One region of the Trichocoleus sp. FACHB-90 genome, then DNA from elsewhere that is predicted to be linked to it. Evidence: predicted binding sites of a transcription regulator. Region 1 holds the regulator's gene; the other holds the start of a gene.

What was found. Region 1 encodes NtcA, which controls nitrogen genes in cyanobacteria. Its sites were predicted from a motif close to TTTGTANNNNNNNNTACAAA; they were not measured.
Region 2: crtR (beta-carotene hydroxylase) is a predicted target of NtcA. The motif match lies at 2,177-2,196, and genes of this name have one in related genera.

What each region holds. Positions count from the first base shown of each region.
Region 1 covers NZ_JACJOK010000069.1:308,984-312,403, reverse strand. Annotated here, with positions in the region: gene hisB (imidazoleglycerol-phosphate dehydratase HisB) at 1-530, opposite strand, end outside; gene fabI (enoyl-ACP reductase FabI) at 640-1,416, opposite strand; gene ntcA (global nitrogen regulator NtcA) at 1,757-2,428, shown strand; gene H6F74_RS20900 (DUF3084 domain-containing protein) at 2,537-3,420, shown strand, end outside.
Region 2 covers NZ_JACJOK010000056.1:14,126-17,545, reverse strand. Annotated here, with positions in the region: gene sppA (signal peptide peptidase SppA) at 1-607, shown strand, start outside; gene aroH (chorismate mutase) at 707-1,093, shown strand; gene crtR (beta-carotene hydroxylase) at 1,149-2,033, opposite strand; gene H6F74_RS16165 (COP23 domain-containing protein) at 2,280-3,104, shown strand; gene H6F74_RS16160 (alpha/beta hydrolase) at 3,187-3,420, opposite strand, start outside.

The DNA.
Region 1 (3,420 bases):
GAATTAATCCCATCCAACTGTCGGATGTGCAGCGTCATCTGGCTATGATTCACCACCGCTACAAAAAATTCTCGCACCAGCTGAGTGTCATAAGTCCCGACTCGCTGGGTGGGAATTTGTAAGCCATAGCTGAGGTGAGGACGACCAGAAAAGTCTAACACCACCTGCACCAAAGCTTCATCTAAGGGGGCGAGGAAATTACCAAAGCGAACAATTCCCTTGCGATCGCTTAGTGCTTTCCCGAACGCCATCCCCAACGTAATGCCCACATCTTCGTTGGTGTGGTGGTCATCAATTTCTAAATCCCCTTTCGCGGCTACATCCAAATCAATCAGCCCGTGAGAGGCAATTTGATGCAGCATATGATCCAAAAAGGGAATGCCCGTATTGGCGTTGCAAGTCCCATTCCCGTCTAAGTTTACTGTCACCAAGACATCAGTTTCGCCCGTCTTACGTGAAACCGTAGCCGTGCGAGGTGATAAAAGTTGTTCAAGGTTCGGAGTGGTGGAAACGCGATCGCTTGTCTGCATAGCAGATGCTCACTAACAAGAAACAAGTAAGTTTATTATTCTATGCTATCGAGCTAGGGAATGGGGTAAGTTAGATTCTTTCCCCAGTCCCCAATCCCCAGCCCCTACATCACATTCCCATAATCTCGTATCCAGCATCTACATACAGCACTTGACCCGTAATCCCACTTGCCAAGTCGCTGCACAAGAAACTAGCAGCATTTCCCACTTCTGTCTGAGTCACAGTTCGCCGCAGTGGTGCTACTTCCTCAACATGATGGATCATATCCAGAATGCCACCCACCGCCGATGATGCCAGAGTGCGTATCGGGCCAGCTGAGATTGCATTCACGCGAATATTAGAAGGCCCCATCTCCGAGGCTAGATAACGCACGCTCATTTCCAAGCCAGACTTAGCAATGCCCATCACATTGTAATTGGGGATCACCTTAACGCCGCCCAAATAAGTTAGGGTGACAATACTGCCGCCTTCTGTCATTAGCGGTTTCGCCGCCCCAGCCAGTTGAACTAGCGAGTAGGTGCTAATTTCCAAAGCTTGAGTGAAGCCAGCGCGGGTGGTGTTGCTAAAATCACCTGATAAATCGTCCTTGTTGGCAAAAGCAAGACAATGGATTAAAATATCTAGCCTGCCCCACTTATCGCGGATGGCATCAAATGTAGAACGAATTTGGTCATCATTCTGAACATCGCAAGGTAAAAACAAGCTGGGGTTGAGAGGTTCTACCAATTCGGCGACTTTCTTCTCAAAGCGTCCTCGGTCGTCTGGTAGATAAGTAACTCCCAAATTTGCACCAGCTTTGTGTAACTGCTGGGCAATACCCCAAGCGATTGAGCGGTTGTTGGCAATGCCAGTAACTAGGGCATTTTTTCCTGATAAATCTAGCATGATGTCAATTTTGAAGGCAATATTAGAGAATATCCGATTTAGGGCGGTAATTCAGATAGCTTGCGTCGGGATCGAAGCTTACCCAACATGACTCAAACTGCATCCCAGCTTATCAAACAGGTATTGTCAAGATATAGACATTTTCCTTAACAATCTGATTTGCGCCGTGGGGTTGAGGCAATTGGAAAAACTTGGAGGATAAAACAACTTTAAAATTATGTATCAAGCAGCACAAAAAACTGCCTAAGAGTCAGTTTATCAGTGTCTAAAGTCAGAAATTTCTCACAGTCGGTTGTAATTCCCAGAAGAGTTTCTAGGGCAGCAATAAGGATATAAGGAAGTGGTAGTGACGCAAGATAGACCGTTAGCAGCTGTGTTCCGTCAAATCGGAGGTGGGGCGTTTCCGCCAGTGGTGGAAACCTTTGATCGGGGCAAAACTATCTTTTTCCCCGGAGACCCGGCTGAACGGGTATATTTTTTGCTCAAAGGAGCTGTGAAGCTGTCTCGCGTGTACGAAGCTGGGGAAGAAATTACAGTGGCGCTGCTGCGAGAAAACAGCGTCTTTGGCGTACTGTCGTTGATTACCGGGAATCGGTCAGACAGATTTTATCACGCAGTAGCATTTACGCCTGTGGAGTTGCTTTCAGCACCAATTGAACAGGTGGAGCAAGCGCTCAAGGATAATCCAGAATTGTCGATGTTGATGCTGCGGGGGCTTTCATCGCGGATCTTGCAAACAGAGATGATGATTGAGACTTTGGCGCACCGGGATATGGGATCGCGATTGGTGAGTTTTTTGTTGATTCTCTGTCGCGATTTTGGCGTTCCAGGCCCGAATGGAATTACAGTTGATCTGAAGCTTTCTCACCAAGCGATCGCAGAAGCAATTGGTTCCACAAGAGTGACAGTCACCCGGTTACTGGGAGATTTACGCTCAGAGAAAATGATTTCCATCAATAAGAAAAAAATTACCGTTCATAACCCGGTAGCTTTGAGCCAGCAGTTCACCTAAAACATCTTTTGCACTGTCAGCTTTTGTTAATCAATAGTTGAAGTACCAGCGTCTATCACAAAAAAGCCTTTATGCTTAAGCTTGAGAGGTGATAGCTAAAGCTGGAAAATGACCACCAGTGCGCTGGTCTTAATTTTATCGATTTTGGTATTGGGTGGTGCGATCGCCACCTTGGGCGATCGCATTGGCACTCGCGTGGGAAAAGCGCGGCTGAGTCTGTTCAATCTGCGTCCCAAGAAAACTGCGGTCTTAGTTACAATTCTTACAGGTTTGATGATTTCCGCCTCAACCCTGACGATCCTATTTGCCACCAGCAAGCCGTTACGCACAGGCGTGTTTCAAGTTGATGAAATTCAGCGAAAACTCAGAACCGCTCGTCGGGAGCTTGACCAAACTGTAGCCCAGAAACAACAAACTGAAAGCGAACTCTCCAAAGTTGCAGCCCAGAAACAACAAACTGAAAACGAACTCTCACTAGCCCGTACCGAGCAGCAAGCCGCCCAAAAGCGTCTGGATGCCATTAATAAGTCTCTGGCGGCAGCACTAGCCAGACAAGCCCAGACAGAGGCGCAACTGAGCAAGACAGAGCGCGAACTTAAAAGCGTTGCGGCTAGCTTTGAGAAAACCCAGCAACAGCTGGAAAGTGTTTCTGGGCAAGCGGTAAATTTACGTTCTGAAATTCAACAACTTCAAGGGGAACGCCAGGAACTAATCAAGGAGCGCGATCGCGTAAAGGCTCAAATCACCCAACTCAAGGGCCAAGTTACTCAACGCGATCGCGAAATCGCCAAGCTTGACCAAGCCATCACAGAACGCGACCGGGAAATTGGTAATCGCGACCAAGCCTTGGCAGAACTTGATCAAAAAATTTCCAACCTGAGAAACAGCATTGCCCAACGTGATAAAGAAATCGCCAAGCGAGACACAGCCCTCGCCCAACTTGATGAGGAAATTTCCGCACGAGACCAAGTAATTACTCAGCGCGAAACTCG
Region 2 (3,420 bases), on a different contig from region 1:
GGTCAAGATTGTTGCCAGCTTCGGCAATATCTCGGCATCCGGAGGAGTCTACATCGGCATGGGAGCCGACCACATCGTCGCCAACCCAGGCACGATTACTGGCAGTATCGGTGTAATTCTGCGAGGAAACAACCTGGAGCGCTTGCTAGAAAAAATCGGCGTATCTTTCAAGGTGATCAAATCCGGCCCCTATAAGGATATTTTGGCTTTTGACCGGGAACTTACAGAGCCGGAAGAGAACATTCTCCAAGATTTGATTGACAACAGTTATCAGCAGTTTGTCGAAACGGTTGCTGAGGGGCGAAAATTAGCAACAGAAAAAGTTAAAAGCTTTGCTGATGGTCGCATTTTTACTGGAGCGCAAGCTTTAGAACTGGGCATCGTAGACAGACTCGGAACTGAGGAAGACGCACGCCGCTGGGCAGCAGAATTGGTGGGTCTTGACCCGGAGAAAACCAAGTGTTTCACTATTGAAGAACGCAAACCCTTTTGGAATCGCGTGGTATCAAGTAAAGTTCAGGGGGTATCTGGTCTATCAGCTGGGATAGACTGGTTAGAATTTGAACTATCTACCAGTGGCCAGCCGTTGTGGCTATATCGACCATAGTTAGTGCTGAGTGTTGAGTAAATTAAAACTCAGACGCGATATATCGCGTCTGGAACAACTCAAAACTTAAAACTATTTTAATATTCGGAGGACTTTTGCGTGGAGTGGCGAGTTAGAGCGATTCGCGGGGCAACAACTGCCTCAGAAAACACCGTTGAGGCGATGCGAGAAGTGGTGACAGAACTGCTGGATGAATTGGAAAAGCGAAATCAACTGCACCCAGATGAGATTATCAGTGCTACGTTCTCGGTTACTCGTGATTTAGATGCTGTCTTTCCCGCAGCGATCGCTCGTTCTCGTCCTGAATGGGACAATGTTCCCCTGTTAGATGTTCAACAAATGCACGTAGAGGGCGGACTGGAACGCTGCATCCGTTTCCTAATCCACGTCAATCTTCCAGCTTCTCACCCCCCCATTCACCATCCCTATCTGCGCGGTGCCAAAACCCTAAGACCAGATTGGGCCTTAGTAATAGGTAATAGGTAATGGGTAACTGGTGAATAGGAAAATATTTTTCCCAATCCCCAATCCCCAATCCGTATTAGCTAACACTTTTTTTGTGAAAGCGGATACCCAAAAAAACGTCATATAGGAAGCTCCGGAAATCTTTTCCTTGCAGCAGTCCTAGGGATTGATGACAGCCTTTTTCGTCTAACAGTGGTTTGGTGGCGTAATAAGCGTTCTGGTAGTTGTACCAGGGGATAGCAGGCCACAAATGATGAATTAGATGGTAGTTCTGCCCCATAATCAGCACGTTGAGAACTGAATTGGGGTAAACTCTGGCATTTTTCCAGCGATCGCGCTCTTGATGCGGACGATGCGGTAGATAATCAAAAAACAATCCTAGCGCCAATCCCACCACGCCAGCCGGTATGAACCAAAAATTCAGAATGTAGCCTAAAAAGTGATACTGAATTGAGATATAGAAAATAGACCCGACAAACAAGCGGCTTAAAAACCATTCCCAAAGTTCATGCTTGCGCCACAGCTGCCGTTGAAAGAAAAATATCTCGTGGTACAAAAAGCGTACCGGAATTAACCACAGGGGCCCTCCCGTAGAAACGTAATGATCCGGGTCGTTTTCCGGGTCATTCACATGAGCATGATGCTGCAAATGCACCCGCGTAAACACGGGGAAGGCAAAGACTAACATCAGCGCACTGCCATGTCCCATGATGGCATTAACTACCCGGTTACGATGGGCAGAATTGTGGCAGGCATCGTGAATCACCGTTCCTGCCATGTGCAGGGCCAGTGTATTAGTGGTAAAACAACACCAGTGAGGCCACTCCCACAGCCAGTAACCGAAGTTTGAAACTACTAGCATCGCTACGGATGATAAAAACATGAGTAGCGTTGGATTGAACTCTCCTGGCGGTTCCAAGTATTCGCGTGGAACTGTCAGCGGCTTTTGTGCCTCCGACATTGGTTTTTTCTCCTTTTATCTTCTATTTAAGGACTGCGCGGGAACTTTAGAGCGGTTTTTCCCGTCATTGGTATTTAGGGGACACCGTAGACAATTACCGCTTGCCCGGATTTCTTTCAGGGCATAGAGGTTATAGTCGCACCCTCGTAGTATACGCTACAAATGTCCATTTATAAAGATTTGTGAAAACAGCTCATTTTTTAAATGATGCTGACAATAGTCAAGAAACTTCCTAAGAGGGTTGATATGTCACCACGGCTGTGTAAGTTGGCTTTCGTGCTTGGGTCTTCAGTTTTTCAAAGTCTGGCTTTATCCGTTGGGGTAACAATCTTACTGAGTAGCGGTGAAGCCAATGCAGGTTATCTGATTCAAGCGCAACTACCAGATGTAGAAGACCAAAAGAAGACATCGCCTGGGGATGTTGAGGTAGAAACCAAGCCTGAGAGTAAAGAGTCTACCACAACCCAACCGGATGCGGAATCAGATAGCAAAACTGCCGACGAGTCGCGATTTACCTGTCAGGTTATGAGCGGGCAGTATACGGTGATGTACCATCCCAAGAGCCAACCAAGTCAATCTTATGCTTGGGCAACTCCGAGTCCTTTAGGCGGTGGTTGGACATCAGAGCGACGCTGTAACGAAATTAGCCGCAGGTTAGAATCTTATAGACCTGATGGTTTGCAAGAGATGCAGGCATCTGTGGAAAACAACTACAACGTTGTTTGTATCACCACTCAGAAAAACCCAGATTGTCGAATTGTGCTGACAGTACCGCCGGGACAAGATCCACAACAAACGCGCGATCGCGTGTTTCAAAACATTAGCATCGCCGACACCGGACAGGTAACTCAAGGCGTGAATACTTTTGTCGGTGGTAGGGATGCTCAGATGCTCAGCGACTTATTAAACCTGGGTTTGTCTTCTCTGGGCGGCAATTCCCTAAATCGTCCATCCCAAAATATTAACCTGCGACCTTTCTTAGATCCATCTGACGGCGGTACTGGCACCCAGTTGAGACGCGGAATACCCGCACGATCCAACCCTCGGCTGAATCCCAATAATTTCCGTTAAAGACTGATCCCTGATTTTTGCTTTGGTTGAGAAGCGATCGCTTCTCAACTTCTCAAGCTATTGAGTGCATATTCTCAGAAAGTTAGGATGAAATATTCGCGAGATTTTTTTCCCGACTTTCTAAGAAATTTTCCGCTTTCATAATTTCGTAGAGGTTGACATCTGCTTCCAGAAGGCAGGCGTGACCGCAACGAGGCAAGACAAGCATTTTGGCGTTGGGTAGGACGGAAGCTAAATGTTGAGCCTCAGCTACAGAAGGCAACAGGCGGTCTGCGCCACCAGCGATCGCCAGTACAGGTAAGTTAAGGCTACGCAG